Regions from separate parts of the Lactobacillus sp. 23-2 genome, predicted to be linked through region 1. Evidence: predicted binding sites of a transcription regulator. Region 1 holds the regulator's gene; the other holds the start of a gene.
The links. The regulator LexA, encoded in region 1, represses DNA repair genes until DNA is damaged. The targets are predictions, from matches to a motif close to CNAACANNTGTTNG.
Positions count from the first base shown of each region.

Region 1 (9,947 bases):
CCTGAGAAAGGAAGATTTGCTGCAGATTTTGGACTAAAGAAGCTTGCTTTGCCAGGGCAAAGATGGTAAGCTAATAAGCGTGGCATTTTGCCAATCATCAAGATTAGGGGTGTTCCGCTGGCCACGAGGTGGCGAATGAATGCCGTAGAAGGAGAAACAATAATGGATCCATTAATTAAAGAATTGACTGCAGAACAAATTCGTGACGACATGCCTGAATTCCGCGCCGGTGACACGGTTCGCGTTCACGTCCGCGTTGTTGAAGGTACTCACGAACGTATTCAGATCTTCGAAGGTGTCGTAATCAAGAAGAAGGGCACTGGCATCGGTGCTACCTACACTGTTCGTAAGATCGCTTCCGGCGTTGGCGTTGAACGGACCTTCCCAGTTAACACTCCACGTGTTGCCAAGGTTGAAGTTACCCGTCACGGCCGCGTACGTCGTGCAAAGCTGTACTACCTGCGCGCTCGTTCAGGCAAGGCTGCTCGTATCGCAGAACGTCGTCGTTAATTCTAAGATTGACGCTAAAAAGTCATCCCGTTGGGATGGCTTTTTATTTTTGTCCCTGATTGCCAGGGCAACTGTCTGGCGGTTTAGGCTATAATTAACAAAAACGAATTAGATGAGGTCAAGATGGATACTAGCAAACTGCAAGCCTTCGCCGTATTGGCCTCCACCTGGAAAAACTGCTCAAGCTGGCCCGCCTGGGCGGGGTGGTCACCTATGACCGCACTTCTGGCCAAGAGACCGCCGTCAAATTTGCCAGCCATGACGGCCGCTTGCATAAGGACATCTTGCTGGCCCAGCTTTTTGCCTTGAATGGACAAGTTCGCTAAAATAGCAGAAAAAAGTGGATATCATTTGTGCTTAGAACATTCGTTCTATATAATATGTAACAGACAGAAAGATGGAGGTGAAAGCATGCGCTTGTCAGAACTAGCCGAATACGTTCAGAAGAAGTATGGCTTGGGGGTCGATTTTATCACCAGCGGCGAGGTCAGCATGGCGGCTTTGATCGTTCCAGGAGCTGAGACTGCTTTCGCCCTCTTGATCAAGCAGGGGGAGAAAGAAGGCCTTGACCTGCACTGCGGTTCGATCGCGGCTTTTTTGGCCAAGCAGCCTGGCTTTGGAGCGCCGATCTGCATCAAGGACCGGGGGTGGCTGGGGGTTGACCTGACCGCGCCCGAGCTGAATGACCGCTTTCTGCTAAAGACTTTGGACACGGCTTATCAAGCTGGCCGACCAGCGGTCAAGCGGCGTGAGCACATGTTTTACGTGGCCGACCGCAACGATGAGTCGCCATATGAGGACGAAGCCATCCCTGAGCGGGGCAGCTTCGTCAAGCGGTCGGACCACCGCCGAGTCAGTCATCATGGCTCAGACGTCATTTTCAGTTCCAAAGCTCCGGTCCGCGGGCGAGACGACACCCCGCCCGCTATCAGCCGGATGCTGGAGTCATATGACTACCAGCTGCCAGTGGCGACCCGGCGGGAAGCCAACTTTTACTATCAAGGGATGATGATGGCCGACTATGAGGACAATTTTTCCTACTCCGGCCAGATTCGCTTTCGCCGGCCGGTCTACCATGACTTGTCAGTTAAGGAGCTGCGGGACTACTTCTCTTGGCGCTCGCGGGTCAGACAGGGGGATTTTGCCCCAGCCAAGTCGGGCTTTTTGTACCTGCTAACCAGTGAAATCGTCTGCCAGATCGGGATAAAAGACCCGCTTGCCGGGCTCAGGCAGCTGCGGCTTTTGCAAGAGCATTATCAAGGACAGGACCAGCTGACGATCTGGGATTTGAAGCACCTGATCCAGGGCTACCTGGTCTATTACGGGATAAAGCTCAATCCAGAGGAAGAAGAGCAGGAATTTGCCGAAGAAATCAAGCGGGCTGAGCCGTATGAAAGCTTGCTGGCGGACGCTGAAGGGGACAGCAAGGTCTACCAGGCTCTGTTGACCTTGGCCAAGAGCAAGCCGGGAGCCAATCCCTTGCTGAAGGAAGACCCTGAAAAGTATGCCAGCCTGGTGGCTGACGTCTGGAAAGAGATCAAGGCTTCGCCCAAGCAGCTGGCCCAGCAGCTGGTCGGCGAGAAGTCGGTCTTTCCCATGCACCTGTTCGCGGATGCCGCCTTCTACAGCCCCCATCCAATTGAGGCGGCCACTTACCAGGTTGGGCAGGCCGTGACCTACCGCTGCAAAGACGGCAAGTGGACCAGCGAGGTCTACTGGCCAGCCGTCCGCCAGCACAAGCTGCTGCCAGACCTGCTGCACGAGATTGACCGCCGCAGTCGCCTGGCGCTTGGACGCGGGCGCAAGATGAAAGAGCGTCCCCTGCCTGCCGCCTTGCAAGAGGCCATCGAAGCCGGGATCAAGACCTACCTGCGTGAAGAAGCCGAGCGCGAAAAGCCGAAGATTCACCTGAACCTGGCCAGTCTGGCCAAGATCAGGGGCGACGCGGCTGAAACGCGGGAGAGCCTGCTGACTGAAGAAGAACGGCAGCTGGAAGCCCAAGAGGCTGAAGCAGAGCAAGAAGCCGCAGAAAGCCAGCAAGCAGCGCCCAGCCAAGAATGCAAGGAATCTTTTGGTCAGTTTGACTTGACGCCAGAAGAAGGCTATGTGCTCCAGCAGCTGATGGCCGGCAAGAGCGTGAGCGGCTACGTCAAGCAGCATCACCTGCTCACCGAGGTCTTGGCGGACAGCATCAACGAGAAGCTTTTTGACGAGATTGGCGACTCCGTCATCGAAATTGCCGGCACTGAGCCGGAACTGGTTGAAGACTACCGGGATGACTTGTCAGATTTATTTGGAAGCGAGGAATAAATTTTGGAAAAGAAAAAGCGAGTTCCCAAGCGAATCGCGCAAACGGTCTTGAATTCCCTGAAGGGCGGGGTCGTGCCCCGCATTGGCCTGCCTTACGTCACCGTCGGCCGCAAGGCGGAAATTGCTGCCCTGCTGCACGACGTTGAGGTGGTGCAGGAAGGCGGGGCATCTTTCCGCTTTATTGAGGGCCGCTATGGGTCAGGGAAGAGCTTTTTGCTTCAGACCATCCGCAACTACGTGATGGACCGGAACTTTGTCGTCGTTGACGCCGACCTGTCGCCGGAACGGCGCCTGCAAGGAAGCAAGGGACAGGGCTTGGCGACCTACCGGGAACTGATCCAGAACCTGGCTACCAAGACCCGGCCAGAAGGCGGAGCCTTGAACCTGGTCTTGGACCGCTGGATCAACAACTTGCAGACCAGCGTGGCCCAGGAAAGCGGGCTGGATTTTGCCAGCCCGGCCTTTAAGGAGGCCGTGGACCAGAAGATTTTTGCCGTGATTTCCAGCCTTAGCGAGCTGGTGCACGGCTTTGACTTCGCCAAGCTCCTGCAGATGTACTACGATGCCTACGTTGACGGGGATGAAGCTACCAAGGGCAAGGTAATCAAGTGGTTCAGGGGAGAGTACAAGCTGAAGACCGATGCCCGGAAGGAATTGGGCGTCAACATCATCATTTCAGATGACGACTGGTATGAATACCTCAAGCTCTTTGCCAGCTTCTTCAGACAGGCCGGCTACAGCGGCATGTTCATCATGATCGATGAGCTGGTCAACCTCTACAAGATCCCCAACGCCATCAGCCGCCAGTACAACTATGAAAAACTGCTGGCCATGTACAACGATGCCATGCAAGGCAAGGCCAAGCATTTGGGCATCATCATGTGCGGAACGCCCCAGGCGATTGAAGACCGGCGCCGGGGCGTCTACTCATATGAGGCCCTGCGCTCGCGTCTGGCTGAAGGCAAGTTTGCCAAGGCTGGCGCCCGGGACATGTATGCCCCGGTGATCAAGCTTGATCCGCTGACCCCCGAAGAGATGCTGGTCTTGACCGAGAAACTGGCGGCCATGCATGCTGGCCTGTACGGCTATGAGCAGACCATTACGGAAGCGGATCTGGAGGCCTTTATCAAGACGGAGTTTGCCCGGATTGGGTCCGACACCAATATTACCCCGCGGGAGGTCATCCGCGACTTTATCGAGCTGCTCGACATCGTTTGGCAGAACCCCGGCACTTCCGTCAAGGAACTCCTGGAGAGCGATGATTTTGCCTATGCCAAGTCTGATGCCGTTTCAGACGACAAGACGGATGAATACGCGGAATTTACGATTTAAGGGATAAATCATGTTTGATGCATTCGGGCATTATGCCCCCTTTATCCAAGACTATATTTATGAGCATGGCTGGCAGAAATTGCGGGCCATCCAGCTGGCAGGCGCCGATGTGATCTTCAACACCGACAACAACCTGCTATTGTCAGCAGCCACTGCCTCAGGGAAGACAGAGGCTGCTTTTTTCCCGATTCTGACGGAATTGGCCCAGGATCCGCCAGACTCAGTGGGCTGCTTGTACATTGCCCCCTTAAAGGCCCTGATCAACGACCAGTACTTGCGCCTCAGCGACCTGTGCGCTGGCGGGGACATTCCGGTTTGGCGCTACCACGGCGACGTGTCCCAGAGTCAAAAGCGCAAGCTCTTCAAGCACCCGTCCGGGGTCTTGCAGATTACGCCGGAATCGCTGGAGTCATTGATGATCAACAAGCATGCGGATATTCCTCGTTTGTTTGGCGACTTGCGCTACATCGTGATCGATGAGCTGCACTCCTTTTTGCGCAGCGACCGGGGCGGGCAGACCTTCTGCCTGATTGAGCGTCTGGGTCGCTTAGCCGCTTGCGACCCCCGGCGGGTAGGCTTGTCAGCGACGATTGGGGATCCAAGAGCGGCCGGCAAGTTCCTGGCTGCTGGCTCAAGGCGTAAGACCTCGATTCCCAAGATTAAAGACGATCACCAGGTCTGGCGCTTGTCGATGGAGCATTTTTACAAGACCGATCCCCAGGCTGGGGCCGGAAGCGCGGCGGGGCAGCCGCCTTTGGCCAAGGCCAGCGACCAGGCACCGGAAATGGCCGATCCCAGCATGGCCTATATCTTTGACCATACCCGGGGGAAGAAGTGCCTTGTCTTTACCAACAGCCGGGAGGAATGCGAGGCTGTCTGCCAGGTGCTGCGCCAGTACTGCGAGGCCAAGCATGAGCCGGACCGCTTCATGATCCACCACGGCAACCTGTCGGCTGCCTTTCGCCAGAGCGCGGAAGAAGCGATGAAGGACGACAATGTCAAATTGACCACCTGCGCGACGGCGACTTTGGAATTGGGAATTGACATCGGCCAGCTGGAGCGGGCCTTTCAGATTGACGCTCCCTTTACGGTTTCAGGCTTTTTGCAGAGAATGGGGCGGACCGGCCGGCGGGGCAACCCGCCGGAAATGTGGTTCGTCATGCGCGAAGACCACCCGGAAAGCCGGGCCATGCTGCCGGTCTTGTTCCCATGGCCCTTGTTGCAGGGGATTGCCCTGGTCCAGCTGTATCTTGAAGAGCGCTGGGTGGAGCCGCCACGGGAAAACCGCCTGCCATACAGCCTTTTGTACCACCAGACCATGAGCACCTTGGCGTCGATGGGAGAGATGACGCCAGCAGAACTAGCTTCCCGGGTCCTGTCTTTGTCATATTTTCACCGAGTCTCCCAAGCTGACTACAAAGTTCTCCTGCGCCATTTGCTCAGGACCGACCAGATCCAGTGGACCGAAAACAAGGGCTTGATCGTGGGCCTGAGTGGGGAGCGGGTGACCAACAATTTCAAGTTCTACGCCGTTTTCCAGGAAAATGAAGAATACAGCGTCCACTCAGCTTCAGAAGAGCTGGGCACGATCGTCAAGCCGCCCCCAATTGGCGACAAGGTGGCCATCGCGGGCCACGTGTGGGTGGTTGAGGAAATCGACCGCCAGCGCCACCAGGTCTACGTCCACCGGGTCAAGGGGCGGATCCCCGCTTACTTTGGCGACGTGCCAGGGGACATTCATCCCCGCATATTGGAGCGGATGCGGCAGATTTTGGCAGAAGACCGCAACTACCCATATTTGATGGCCAATGCCGTGGCCCGCTTGAACGAGACGCGGTCGATGGCCAGCATGGCGGGGATGCCGGCCAAGCAGCTGGTCAACCTGGGCGGCAAAATCTGGTGCCTGTTCCCCTGGACCGGGACTTATGCCTTCCTGGCTCTGGAACGGCTCTTGAAATTAAAGTGCGCCAAGCGCCTGGGCTTGAAGAACTTCGACTCCGTGCGTCCCTACTACATGCAGTTTTCGATGAACGTCAGCCCCGAGGACTTCTTCGCGATCGTCAAAGAAGAGGCCAGCAAGGACTTTGACCCGCTGGATTTGGTCTATCCCAAGGAAGTGCCGGTCTTTGACAAATATGATGAATACCTGCCGGATGAGCTGGTCCGGAAGGAGTTTGCCGAAAGCATCCTGGATCTGGCGGAAATGCGCCGCTGCGTGGAAAAAATGCGGTAGAATAAAGTTAAGAAAAGCACGAATTAGCTGAGCAGAAGGAAAAAGAAAAATGCAGAGCTTGATTATTTGTTTCGTGAAGAAAGGACAAAGATGTCTGTTACCCAGTGTCCCATAAACAGTTTTGACGAATTGGCCCAGCAGGCCGGAAAAAGCGACGAGCTGCACTTTACCCTGGGCGGAGATCCCTGGCTGCTGGTGGATGACGAGGATCCTGACTCTGACGCCACCAAGACCTTGATCAACTGCAATGACCCGGCGGTCACCGCTTCATTTGCGACCATTGAGGATTTTTTGACTTGCAAGATCAACGGCCGGACTTTGAAAGAACAATGGAGCGAGCTGACGGACGTCAGCTGCTGGTACATCAGGTTTGACAGTCTGGAGGAGTTCGTCCAGACCATCAAGGACGGCTGCGAGATTCAGTTCACCCTGGATGGCCGTCAGTATTTGCTGGCAGAGAACAGCGACCAGCAGAGCTACCGGCAGCTGACCTATACCAATTATTCCAAGCAGGCTGATCCAGCTTTCATTGCCAAGTTCCGCAGCCTCGATGAGCTGCTGTCATATAAGATCGGAGGCCAACCGCTTTCAAAGCTGTGGACGCGGATGAGAAACGTCGATTACGGCTAAAGCCGAATGTTCGAAATTAACTTTTTAAAGTGAAAAATCATTCAAGTAAGGGTTTTGATTGCCAAGAGTGATAATATTGGCAAATTTGCCGGGACAAAAACTTTATTTTTTAAGAAAAAATACCAACTTTTATAAATAAAAGGAACTTTCCTCATAATCGGGTATAATATGACTTAGATTTTGAAATGAAGGAAAGATGAAAATCATGAAAAAGCTGCCCAGCCAACTAAAGAAAATTGTTCGTGTTCTCTTGCTTTTGTCCCTGGTCTGCTCCTTGACCGGCTTGACCTCGGCTTGCTCCAAGAAAGCGGAGACCACTTATGAAAGAGCCAAGCGGACCAACCGGATCGTTTGGGGCGTGCGTCCTGACACCCGCCTCTTTGGTTTGACCAATGTGAAGACCGGCAAGATCGAGGGCTTTGAAATCGACCTGGCCAAGGCCCTGACCAAGCAGATCCTTGGATCAAAGGGGAAAGCAGTCTTCCGCCCGATTACGGAAAAGACCCGGATCACGCTGCTGCACAACGGCTCCTTGGACGCGGTTATCTCAACGATGACTATTACCAAGGAAAGAATGAAGGTCATTGACTTCTCTGACGTCTACTTTGACGCGTCAGAATCTATGATCGTCAAAAAGACCAGCAAGATCAGAAATATCGCTGACTTGAACCATAAAGGAGTGGTCGTCATTGCCATCAAGGGGACCGACGTTTCCAATCAGGTTGCTAAGCTGGCCCCTAAGGCCAAAGTCAAGCAGTTCGATGACTATGGCTCAGCCTTTAACGCTTTAAAGGCTGGCCAAGGTGACGCGATGATCGATGACAACGGCATTTTGGCCGGGCTGATTGCCGATGACGACAAGTTTACCCTGACCGGGGATGCCTTGGCCCAAGAACCGTACGGGATCGGGGTAGAGAAGGGCCAGGACCAGATGCGCCAGGCCATCAACAAGGCCTTGAAGACCGTGCGCCAGAACGGGACTTACGACCGTCTGGTCAGAAAATGGTTTGGCAAGGTCTCCGGCTTCAACGTCAAGCAGGCTGAGTCAACCAAGGTCAAGATCCAGTAAATTGTCAAAAAAGCAGGCAAAAAGGCAAGCTCCATTTGGAACTTGCCTTTTTGCCTGCTTAATATTTAGCAACTAGTTGATGTCATTGCGGTAGAGGCCAACGACCTTGCCCAGGATCTGGACTTGATCCAGGATGATGGGAGCCATCGCGTCATTTTCCGGCTGCAGGCGGAAGTGCCCGTCTTCCTTATAAAAGCGCTTGACCGTGGCTTCATCGTCATCGGTCATGGCCACTACGATCTCGCCGTTGCTGGCATTGGTCTGCTTGCGGACGATCACGTAGTCCCCGTTCAAGATGCCAGCGTTGATCATGGAAGTTCCGTGGACCTTCAGCATGAAGAGCTCGTCGGCCTCGTTCTTGAGGTCTGGCGGGGTCGGGAAGTAGTCTTCAATCGTTTCAACGGCCAGAATCGGCTGACCGGCGGTTACCACCCCGACGACAGGAATGTCTTTCGGCTTGATGCCCAGGACCTTGAGCCCTTCCGGGGTAATTTCCATGGCCCGCGGCTTGGTCGCGTCCTTCTGCAGGAGTCCCTTGCGCTCAAGGCGCACTAAGTGGCCATGGACCGTTGAAGTGGAAGAAAGTCCAACCGCGGCACAGATTTCGCGAACCGTTGGCGGGAATCCGCGACTTTCAACCGTATCGTAGATGTATTGCAAAATTTCTAATTGTTTGTTTTCGTGGTTCATAGTCTTAATCCCGTAAAATTCTTAATTACTGTTCTATATTGATTTTAGCAGACATAACCGAAATTTACAAACAAACGTTCTAAGCGTTAAACTTTTTTTATGATCTTAAAAAGAGTAGACTATTACTCGAAATCAAGAATGGAAAGGTGGCAGTTTGATGACCCCAAAGGAAGAAGAAAAGCTTAGAAAGAGAATCAACCACTTGTACCACAAGAAGCAGGCTGAAGGCCTGAGCAAGGAAGAGGAGCAGGAAAGAAAAGAGCTGCACCAGAAGTTCATCGCCAACTTCAGAGCAGGCTTTCGCCAGCAGTTGGACAACCTGGTCGTGGTTGACAAGGAAGGCAATGACATTACTCCAGACAAGGCCAAGCAGATCCAGAAGGAAAAGGGCATTCGCTAAAGAGCTTTCAATTTATTCTTTAAAAATTGCCGGAAGTTTTGTAAGATAATATTTGTATTATCTACAAGCGGCTGGGCCGGAACGCTTTTCCGGCGGCAAGCTGAATTAAGGCCAATGGAGGTTAAGCAGTTATGAATTTAGGTTTGGCGATCTTTTTAATTATCTTGGCAGCTCTGCTGGGTGCTGTGGCTGGTTTCTACGGCGCGCGGGCTTACATGAAGAATTACTTTAAAAAGAATCCCCCAATTACCCGCGAAATGGTTGAAGCAATGATGTCACAAATGGGGCAAAAGCCTTCTGCCAAGAAGGTCAACCAAGTGATGAACATGATCAAGCATCAATCAGCAAAGAACTAGGCAGAGACATTTTTTGCCGGACTGGGGCAGCAGGGATTTTCTCCTGCTGCCTTTTTATATGTCAATTATTTTTGGAGTATTTAAATATTTGGAGGTGAAAGATGGAAACTTTTGCTAAGCTGGGCTGGTTCTTCAAGGCCCACAAGAAGCGCTACCTGCTGGGGATCACGGCCTTAATCCTGACCTCAGCGGCCAACCTGGTTCCACCCAGAATCCTGGGGATGATGGCTGACCAGCTGGATCAGGGCAAGATCAGCTGGGGGCAGTTTGCCTGCTACATCGGGGCTATTTTGGCCGCGGCCCTGGCCTTGTATTTGTTCCGCTTTTACTGGCGCAAGGAAATCTATGGCGGAGCGGCAGAACTGGAGAAAGAAATGCGGGGGCGGCTCTTCTGGCACTTCCTGCAGATGGACCGGA
Region 1 covers NZ_JAOQBX010000001.1:116,935-126,881, reverse strand. Annotated here, with positions in the region: gene rplS (50S ribosomal protein L19) at 163-510, shown strand; gene OCH80_RS00520 (hypothetical protein) at 714-836, shown strand; gene OCH80_RS00515 (TerB N-terminal domain-containing protein) at 922-2,820, shown strand; gene OCH80_RS00510 (ATP-binding protein) at 2,824-4,152, shown strand; gene OCH80_RS00505 (DEAD/DEAH box helicase) at 4,163-6,385, shown strand; gene OCH80_RS00500 (hypothetical protein) at 6,476-7,015, shown strand; gene OCH80_RS00495 (transporter substrate-binding domain-containing protein) at 7,212-8,084, shown strand; gene lexA (transcriptional repressor LexA) at 8,157-8,774, opposite strand; gene OCH80_RS00485 (DUF896 domain-containing protein) at 8,932-9,174, shown strand; gene OCH80_RS00480 (YneF family protein) at 9,306-9,530, shown strand; gene OCH80_RS00475 (ABC transporter ATP-binding protein) at 9,632-9,947, shown strand, end outside.

Region 2 (9,947 bases), on a different contig from region 1:
ATGCCAAAGCTGGTCAAGCCAAGAAGCACCTGGTCATTGCCGCCGCTGGCCAAAGCGTCTATGACAGCGGCTGGCTGGAATACGACAACAACGTCTTTGAGCCTGAGTTGGCTTTAGCACCGCGCACCCGCTATGAAGTGACCGTTTCAGTCAAGAGCGGATCAGCAGAAGCATCGGGCAGCAGTTATTTTGAGACTGGCAAGCAGGATGAGCCTTTTATTGGCCAATGGATTGGCAATAAGGACAAAAAGCTGCAAAACACTTTGCTCAAAAAGGACTTTACCCTGAAAAAGACGGTTGCCAGTGCCCGTCTTTACGCGACTGGGCTGGGCCTCTATGAAGCCTACCTCAACGGTGAAAAAATCGGCGATGAATACTTGGCGCCAGGCTGCACTGACTATACCAAATGGATTCAGGTCCAAACTTATGACGTGACGAGCGCGCTTAAGCAGCCAGGCCGCTTCACCCTCCTTTTCTCCTTGGGTGACGGCTGGTACAAGGGCAACATGGGCTTTGACGGGGGCCGGGAGGAGATTTACGGCGACCAGCAGCGCATGATTTGTGAACTCCGGCTGGCTTATGCAGACGGCAGCGAGGAAGTCATCGCGTCAGATGCCAGTTGGCTGACTGCCGAGGGACAAATCACCAAGTCCGCGATCTACTATGGTGAAGATTTTGACGCGACCAAGGAAGTCAAGGACTGGCAAGCAGCTGCCCTGCTCGATTATCCAGTTGACCTGCTTTGTGACCGCTTGAGCTTGCCTTTGACGGTTTCGGAATATCTGCCGGTTAAGGAAGTAATTGCCACGCCAGCTGCAGAAACAGTCCTTGATTTTGGTCAAAATCAAGCAGGCTGGATGGAATTCTACAACCGCGAGCCAAAAGGGACGGTCATCAAGTTTGAAGCCGGCGAAATTTTGCAAAAAGGCTGCTTCTACCGGGACAACCTGCGTCAAGCCCGGGCTGCCTTTGTCTATGTCTCGGATGGTCAAGAAGGCTGGGTTCGCCCGCACTTTACCTATTTTGGCTACCGCTACCTGCGCGTGAGCGGCTTGACCAGGAAAGTCAGCCAGGATGACTTCCGCGCGGCTGTCATCTTCTCCAAGATGGACCAAACTGGCCAAATCAAGACAAGCAACTCCAAGGTCAACCGCCTCTTCCAAAACGTCCAGTGGGGGCAAAAATCCAACTTCTTTGACGTGCCGACTGACTGTCCGCAACGCGATGAGCGCCTTGGGTGGACCGGGGATGCGGACATCTTCTCCAATACGGCTGCCTTGAACATGAATGTTTTTGAATTCTTCAAGAAGTATGCCCGGGACATGGCTGTTGAGCAGGATATGCATGACGGAATGCTGACGATGTATGCCCCTGACATGGGCGACCACTCAGGCGGCGCGGCCGTTTGGGGCGACGCGGCCACGATCGTGCCTTGGAACATGTACCAGGCTTATGGCGACAAGGCGATTTTGCGGCAGAATTATTCAGCCATGAAGTCCTGGCTTGCATGGGTCGGCCGTCAGACTAAAAGCAAGCATCTCTGGACTGGCTGCTTCCAGTTTGGGGACTGGCTGGCTCTTGATGGCGAAAATCCCGCCATGCCGACAGGCAAGACTGAAGAGGACTTCGTTGCTTCGGTCTACTATTACTACTCAAGCTGGATCATGAGTCAAACTGCTGCCCTGCTGGGGCATCCAGCAGATGCGGAAAAGTATGGCGAGCAAGCTCAAGCAATCAAGCAGGCCATCCAAGCAGAATACATTACTCAAAACGGACGCGTGGCAATTGATACCCAAACCGCGTATGCCCTCACTCTGTACTTCAAATTGGTCCCTGAAGACAAGCTCGGCCGCGTAGTCAATGACTTGGTCAAGCGTTTGGCCAAGGATGACGATCACTTGCAGACTGGTTTTGTCGGCACGCCGTTCATTTGCCAAGTCCTTTCCAAGTATGGCCGCCATAAGCTGGCAATGAAGCTGTTCATGAATGAGGACTACCCAAGCTGGCTTTATGCCGTCAATCTTGGTGCAACCACGGTTTGGGAGCGGTGGAACTCGGTCCTGCCAGACGGCTCAATTAACCCGCAAGGAATGAATTCCTTAAATCACTACTCAATCGGGGCCATCATGGAATGGGGCTACCGCTACCTGCTGGGCATCAGTGACCACGCCCCTGGATACCAGAAGCTGGTCTTCGCCCCGCAGTTTGACTACCGCCTCAAGCGAGTAAGCGGCAGCTATGAATCAAGCTATGGCAAATTCAGCGTGGCTTACCAGATTGAAAGCGATGACGAGCATACCATCAAGCTCAGCCTTGACGTGCCATTTGGTCAGACCGTTGAAGTTCGCCTTCCCCGCGCGGCAAAGAACGGCGTTTTGGTCAACGGCGAGCTTCGTTCTAATGGCAACTTCAAGCTCAGCGCTGGCCACTACGAGCTGACCTACCAGCCAGATGAAGACTATATTGAGCGCTACAGTCTGGAGAGTCCAATTGGCGAAATCATGCAGGATGAAGCGGTTGTCAGCAAGCTTGCCCAGGTTGCTGAGGTGATCAACTTCTTCAGAGATCCTGGCAACCGGGAGAATTTTGGCAAGATGTCCCTGCCGCAAGTTGCCAACGTGCTGCCATTTATCAACATCGATGCCGCGACGATGAAGCAGATTTCCGCAATCCTGACCGCGACCCCTATTCTGGCTGAAAGAACAAAATAGAGAATTAAGACAAAAAATCAGTATCGCTGCAATCGAGATGATTGCTGGCAATACTGATTTTTTATTGATTATGTTGTTTGGCCTCAATGCCTGACAAAGTACCGTCTTGACCATTGTCCGTCGTGTCATAGCGATGACTTCTTTTGCCAGAATACATCATCCGGTCAGCCTTTTTGAACATGTCGGTCAAGTCAAGATCAGTCAGTGGCTTGCCGCTGCAAAAGCCCACGGTCACGGTGACCCGACCGGCAACTCCGGCAAATTTCTGACTCATGATCTCGGTTTGCAGCGAAATCAAGGCTTTGCGGAAGTCAGGCTCAGGCAAGCGGCTGATGATTAAGAATTCATCCCCGCCGTAGCGGTAGCCCTGGTTTGGAAAGTACAGGCTGATCAGCTGGCCGCAGCGGTGAATGGCCTCATCCCCGCAAGCATGGCCAAAAGTGTCATTGACGTGCTTGAAGTCGTCTACGTCCAATAAGGCTACGCAGGTTTGGTGGTTCAAATAGCTGTTGATGTCTTCTTGCAGTGCAAAGCGGTTCTTCAAGCCAGTCAGCTGATCGCGCAGGCTGTTTTTGCGCCAAAGCTCCTTTTCGTCTTGAGTCAGCACGATCGTAAGATTGCTTAAGCCGACGACCATGACAAAGTTGGAGATTCTAATCTGAAGCAGATTGTCGACAAGATAGGTCAGTCCATAGGCAATCGTGCTCCAGAGGGCGATCTTGAATTCCCGCCCAAGCAGCTTTTTGTGCCGGAGGATGACGGCAATCGTCATTACGACATAGGTCTCAAGCTCGATATTGAACAAAATATGCAAGGGTCCGTGAACGTATTCGCCAGTCGGCTTGATCACATACAGCATTGGCTGCAGCTCCGGAAGCAGCAAGAAGGTCAAGACCACGAGCGCTGGTGCCATGAACAGCAGCTGCTGCCAAAGGGAATATTTTTGGCCATCGTTCTTGAGGGTCAAAAACATGTAGAAGAGCTCAAAAATGATGATCACATGGAGCAAGTGGGCTGTCAGGTTGGTTATGCTGACAAAGTTGAAATCATGCTCCATTGGCTCATTGCGCAGGACAGTGCCTGCCGTCTTAATCAGTGAGTAGCAAGAGATCAGCAGGGACATTACCATGATCACGTAGTAGGTTTTTGTCTTGTGCTTGTAGTAGATTGTCAATGCTGCAAAAAGTATCGCCGACAGAATCGCGGCCGGCATGTCAAAGTAGAACAGCAAGTTCGGGTTGCTCATATTTATCATTCCTTTATGCTTAGCTACTTTAATTATATACTTCTACAGGCTTTAATATTTCTTTTTCTTGCAAAACAAAACAAGTATTGTCTTATATAGATAATCGTATGCCGGTCAATCACCCTAGCTGAAAAACAAAAAATTCCTGAAAAGCAGCTGTGCATTGAATTCAGCTTGCTATTCAGGAACGAGTAACAGTTACGTCGTATTCAGTTTTTCTCATTATGATGGTGGTAACACCTCTTTCAAATCAGATGTGAGACTTACATTTTCCAACAGCGGTACATCGGAACCAACCTTGATTTGCAAATCAGCCCTGATGATTAAACTTAAATTTTATGGTGGTAACAGTCCCTTCTATCATTTATTAGAATTTGCTATCCTACCATTACTGCCCATCGGACCCATCTCCTTTTCGAACTAAGTAAGTTCTGGCGATTAAGATGCTTAAGTTTCTGGTGGAGTGTCCTCCTTTCTTTTTTGTACTTTAATCTTATCACATTTCTTTCATAATACAAGCGTAAGCGCTTGCTGCTTTTGAGAAGATGCTTCGATAAACAAGCCAAAAATGCCTAAGATGAGAAACTATTTTAAGCAGCGATTGGGCAAAAGCTTTGCTTTTTAGTTTATGACCAGTCCAAAAATAAATATAAAAATATTTTAGCCGTAAAAGAGCCGCATCCCTGCTTAGGAATGCGGCTCTGTCTTTATTTGACTGATTTGATGACTCTGGCAATGTTCTCGCAGGTCCGCGTGACGTTTGCCGGACCATGCTTGAGCGCGTCAGGCAAAGAGCAGACCGTGTCCAGGATGCCAAAAATAGCGTCGAAGCCAGCATCGTAAAGGCTGTCGATCCCCTCGCCCAGGCTGCCGGCGACCGTGTACACGGGGATGCCCCGCTTGCGGGCAACTTGAGCTACGGCATATGGCGTTTTGCCGAACTTGGTCTGGAAATCGGTGCCGCCTTCGCCGGTGAAGACGAAATCGGCATCTGCCAGCTGCTCTTCTAAGTGATTCTCGGCAATGACGATCTGTGCCCCAGGTTGAGTCTGGCAATTGGTAAAGGCCATGAGCCCGGCCCCTAGACCGCCTGCTGCCCCAGCACCTGGCTCATGTTCAACGTCTCTGCCGATAGATTCACGGATAACGGCTGCATAGTGGGCCAGGTTCTGATCCAGCCGCGCGATCATCTCTGGCGTGGCCCCTTTTTGCCGGCCAAAAACGCGTGAAGCCCCATTTTCGCCAGTCAATGGGTTGGTTACGTCACTGGCTAACAGCACTTCAGCCGTCCGCAAGCGCGGGTCAATCTCACTGGCATCCAGCTTGGCCAGCCTTCCCAAGGCGCCGCCGCCAAAAGGCAGCGCTTGTCCTTCTTGATCAAGCAGCTTGACCCCTAAAGCTTGGGCCATTCCTGCCCCGCCATCATTGGTCGCGCTGCCGCCAAGGCCAATGATCAGCTTCTTGACCCCGCGGTCCAGGGCATCTTTGATCAGCTGGCCAGTACCATAAGTCGTGGTCACCAGGGGATTTCTTTTCTCCGGCGGCAGGAGCTCCAATCCTGAAGCCTGCGCCATTTCAATTACCGCGCAGGTGCCATCATTGATCAGGCCGTATTGAGCAGCCGTTTCGTTCTTGCCGTCAGGTCCAAGCACGCTCACGCTCCGCTTTTCGCCATGGTTGGCGGCGACTAAGGCATCTACTGTCCCTTCGCCTCCGTCGGCCATGGGCACTTCAACGATCTCTGCGTCTGGAAAGACTTTTTTGATTCCTTGGGCCATGGCGTGGCAGACCTCCTTGGCCGTCATGCTCTCTTTAAATGAGTCCGGTGCTAGTACGAATTTCAGTGCCATTTTTTGCTCCTTTGTCTGTTGCTTTTCTTGAATCGTTATGCTTATTGTTTCTTTTCACTTCCTTTATTTTAGCACCTGCCAGCAAGCAGTTTTTTGTGCATTTGTCCAAAATCTATGGTAAATTATTGGACAAAAGCTGGCGTTATTTAGCAATAGCTACAAATTGCCAGCTTGGCCATCTCTTAAGGAAGAAGGGAGAGCGTTACATGAAGCTGGATCAAGAGTTAGCGCAAAAGATCGTCACGCGCATGATGCAAGAAATTCCCTATAACATCAACGTAATGGATGAAAACGGGGTAATCATCGCCAGCGGTGAGGCTGACAGAATTGGTCAAAGACACGTCGGTGCTGGCCGCATCTTAAAGAGCCAGCAGATTGAGGTGATGAGCCAAGCTCTTGGAGAGGCTGGCCAGCCTGGCGTCAACATGCCAATTATCGTCAATCAGCACCTAGTTGGCGTTGTTGGGATTACTGGCGATCCAACTGCAGTCAAGCCCCTGGCGAGGCTGCTCAAAACCAGCACTGAGCTGCTGCTGGAGCAACAAGAGCTTGCACGGGTGCGCAAGGAATACGACCGGCGCCTGGAGCGCTTCTTGTTTCAGTGGAGCGAGGCGCGAGGGGAACTCGAGACCAATTATGATCTGATGAATGCCGCCGAACGGCTGGGCATCGATTTAATGAAGCCCCGGCGGGCGGTGGTCTTGATCTGCGCGAAAACAGACCTGCCCCACTTTAGCCTTGACCCGGATGATTATTTCTTGAACTATGCTCACGCCCAGCAGCTCTTTTTTGTCAGGGATGAGCAGGCAATCCAGAAACTGCGCGGCTGGGCGAAAAAACACGCCATCCCCTTGGGCATCGGGTCTGCCAGCCGCAAGCTTGGCCAGTCAATTGCGGAGGCCAAGCAGGTGATCAATTTTCACAAGTTCATTCCAGAATTGGCAATTGATGTCTACGATGAGCTCCAGTTTGACCTGAACCTGCTCAGCAATCCCCTCAGCCAGGAGCAAGCTGTCATTGACCGCTTAAAGGGCCAGCAAGATGAGCTGACGGCCACTTTGCTGACCTATATCAAAAACAATTGTCACGTCAGTCAGGCCGCGGATGAGCTGCACATTCACCGCAATACGCTCAAGTACCGCTTGAACCGGTTCAAAGAACTTACCGGTCTTGACCCGCTAAACACCCGCCAGCTGTTTAAAATTTATGCAATCCTGCTCAAGCTGCGGCAAGAAGAACGCGAATAGCAACGAAAAATGCAAGGGCTCTGATCCCTTGCATTTATTGCTTTATTTAATTGACTAACGGTCGTAGATCGTATCCGGCACGACGACAAAGGTATCCGCGTCTTTGCCAACGAAGGCGCCGCGAACCATCAAGCGTCCGCCAACCGTGATCCCGTTCCCGTACTCGAGCAGCCGGTCGCTGTCGCGGTCGAAATACTTGACCAGGACGGTCCCGCCATCATCCATTCTAAGCGTGACCTGGCTTTCGCCCAAGCTGGTCTTGTTCTCCAAGACCGTCCCGCCAAAAATGACCTCCTGATTAAGCCATTTTTCCGCTTTGGCATCCCATTCCGGCGTGCTCTTGACCGGGTAGGCCAAGTCATCCTCAACCGGATTGAACAAAAGCAGGCGGTCTTCACAGGCCGGCACCATCTGGTTCAAAACCCGCAGCAATTCCTGCATGTCCGGCTGCAGGGGCGAAAATTCGGTAATCGTGTTCATGGTCTTGCTGGAATTTTCAAACAATTGCACTTTCAAGTAGTCATCCGCCGCATCCCGGTAGTCGCGGATTTCGTGCGTGATCTTTTCCAGCAACTGGCCGGCTTGCGCGAAGCAGGCCGCGAACTTCTGGCTGTCGGTCTTGTACGACCAGGTGAGCAAGGCCTTGCCGTCTTCTTGGTGCCCCAATTCTTCTTGCAAAAAACCGCTCTCCAAGGTCAAGCGCTCAAACCAGTTGTTAGCCCCTTCTTGGTAAGTTGGGCCGGCCTCTAAAATAATCTTCGTTGCCTTCAATTTTTGCTACCTTCCTTCTGCAGTCTATTATAGCGCGCTGGGCAAAAATGGCTGCCTGAATTGCCCGAACTTGCATTCGCCTCGGTTTTCTAGTATCCTTTGACATAGAGAACGACGATCAAATGTTTGTGTCAAAAAGAAGATTAGTGAGGCGAGTATGGAAACCAAGAAATATTTGTCGCTGATTGACCAAGAGCTGGCCAAGATGCCCGACTTCGTGCGCGACTACCAGTTGCAAAACCGGCATTCTTTGACCACCAGCTACCAATATCTGACTGAAATCCGCCGCTTCTTTGACTGGCTGCGGACTGAAGGCCTGGCTAAAGCCACATGCAATCAGGAAATCGTCCCTTCTGACTTGGAGCGGCTGCGCCGGAGCGACATGATGCTCTACCTGGATCGCTTAAGCCATACCAAGAACCAGCAGGGACACCTTAATTCGCCGACCACGGTCAACCGCTCCATCAATGCCCTGCGCTCGCTCTTTAAATTCCTGACCATTACTTCAGAAGACAACAACGGCAAGCCTTATTTTGACCACAACGTGATGCTCAAAGTCAAGTCCCTGGCCTACACCAAGACCCTGAACTACCGGGCCCATGCCCTTGAAGCCCATATGTACACGGGAGACTTGAAGTATCAGTTTTTGGACTTCTTAGACAAGAAATATGAGGGTCTGTGCAAGGCCAGAGCCCTTTCAGCCTTTCGCCAGAACAAGGAGCGGGACATGGCGATCGTGGCCCTGATTCTGGGAACGGGCATCAGAGTTTCGGAATGTGCTGGGATTGACCTGAAAGACCTCAACCTGAAAGAAGCCACATTAGACGTGACCCGGAAGGGCGGCCAGCGGGACAGCGTCCCAATTGCCTCCTGGACCCTGCCTTATCTCAAAGCATATGCAGCCTTGCGGGAACGCCGCTACCGCCCGGAAAAGGACAACCGGGCCTTCTTCTTGACCAACTATCACGGCCAGTGCCGGCGAATGACCACCAACGCCATTGAAAAGATGGTTGGCAAATACTCAGCCGCCTTCGGCCATCCCCTGACCCCGCATAAGCTGCGCCATACCGTGGCTTCCGAGCTTTACCAGGTAACAAAGGACCAGGTCATGGTAGCCCAACAGCTGGGTCAAAAGGGCACGACCGCGACCGACCTCTATACCCACGTCGACCAGACCGAGCAGCGCCGGGCTTTGAACGCTATCGCTGATCAGGACCAAAACAAACCGCGACAATAATACAGAAAAGCGCATCCCCCTAAGCAAGGGATGCGCTTTTCTGTATTTATTTGCTAGTCGGCCAAGTGCCTGTTCTTGTAGACCAGCTTGCCGCTGACGAAGGTCAGCGCCGTCATGCCGTAGACTTCTTCGCCAGTAAATGGGGTATTTCTCCCCTTTGACAGATATTCGTCTTCGTTGATGGTCTCCGCGTGGTCCAGGTCAAAGACCGCGATGTCGGCTTCCTTTCCTGGAGCCAGCACGCCCGCGTCAAGGCCAAAGAGCTTGGCAGGCTGGTAGCTCATCAGGTCCAAGAGCAGCTCCAGGTCCATCGCCCCGCTCTTGACGAACTTGGTGTAAAGGCAGGCAAAGGCCGTTTCATTGCCGATAATGCCAAAAGCTGCCTTGCGCATGTCTCCGGCCTTTTCTTCCAGGCTGTGCGGCGCGTGGTCGGTGGCGATCAGGTCAATCGTGCCATCAAGCAGGCCATCGATCAGGGCAGCCTGGTCTTCCACGCTTCTCAAAGGCGGATTCATCTTGTAGTAGCCGTTGTTGCCATTGATGTCTTCTTCGCTGAGCAGCAGGTGGTGCGGCGCGGCTTCAGCAGTAACGTTGATCCCGTATTCCTTAGCCAGGCGGACCAGCTCAACGCTTTCCTTGGTTGACACGTGGCAGACGTGGTAGTGGACGCCAGTTTCCTGGGCCAGGATCAGGTCGCGGGCTACCTGGGCTGATTCACTCACGCCCAGGATCCCTGGCAGGCCAAGCTCTTCAGCCCGCTTGCCGGCATTCATGACCCCCTTGTGGTAGAGAGAGTCGTCTTGCACGTGCTCGCAGATCGGCAGGCCAACCTTGGCGGCCAGCTTCATGGCATCATACATGGTCCCGGCCTGCTGGATCCCCTTG
Region 2 covers NZ_JAOQBX010000003.1:91,891-101,837, reverse strand. Annotated here, with positions in the region: gene OCH80_RS02145 (family 78 glycoside hydrolase catalytic domain) at 1-2,711, shown strand, start outside; gene OCH80_RS02140 (GGDEF domain-containing protein) at 2,773-3,957, opposite strand; gene OCH80_RS02135 (glycerate kinase) at 4,665-5,807, opposite strand; gene OCH80_RS02130 (CdaR family transcriptional regulator) at 6,014-7,054, shown strand; gene OCH80_RS02125 (hypothetical protein) at 7,109-7,825, opposite strand; gene xerS (tyrosine recombinase XerS) at 7,983-9,062, shown strand; gene OCH80_RS02115 (dihydroorotase) at 9,116-9,947, opposite strand, start outside.
Region 2: a site for LexA is predicted at 7,941-7,954, ahead of xerS (tyrosine recombinase XerS). Genes of this name have one in related genera too.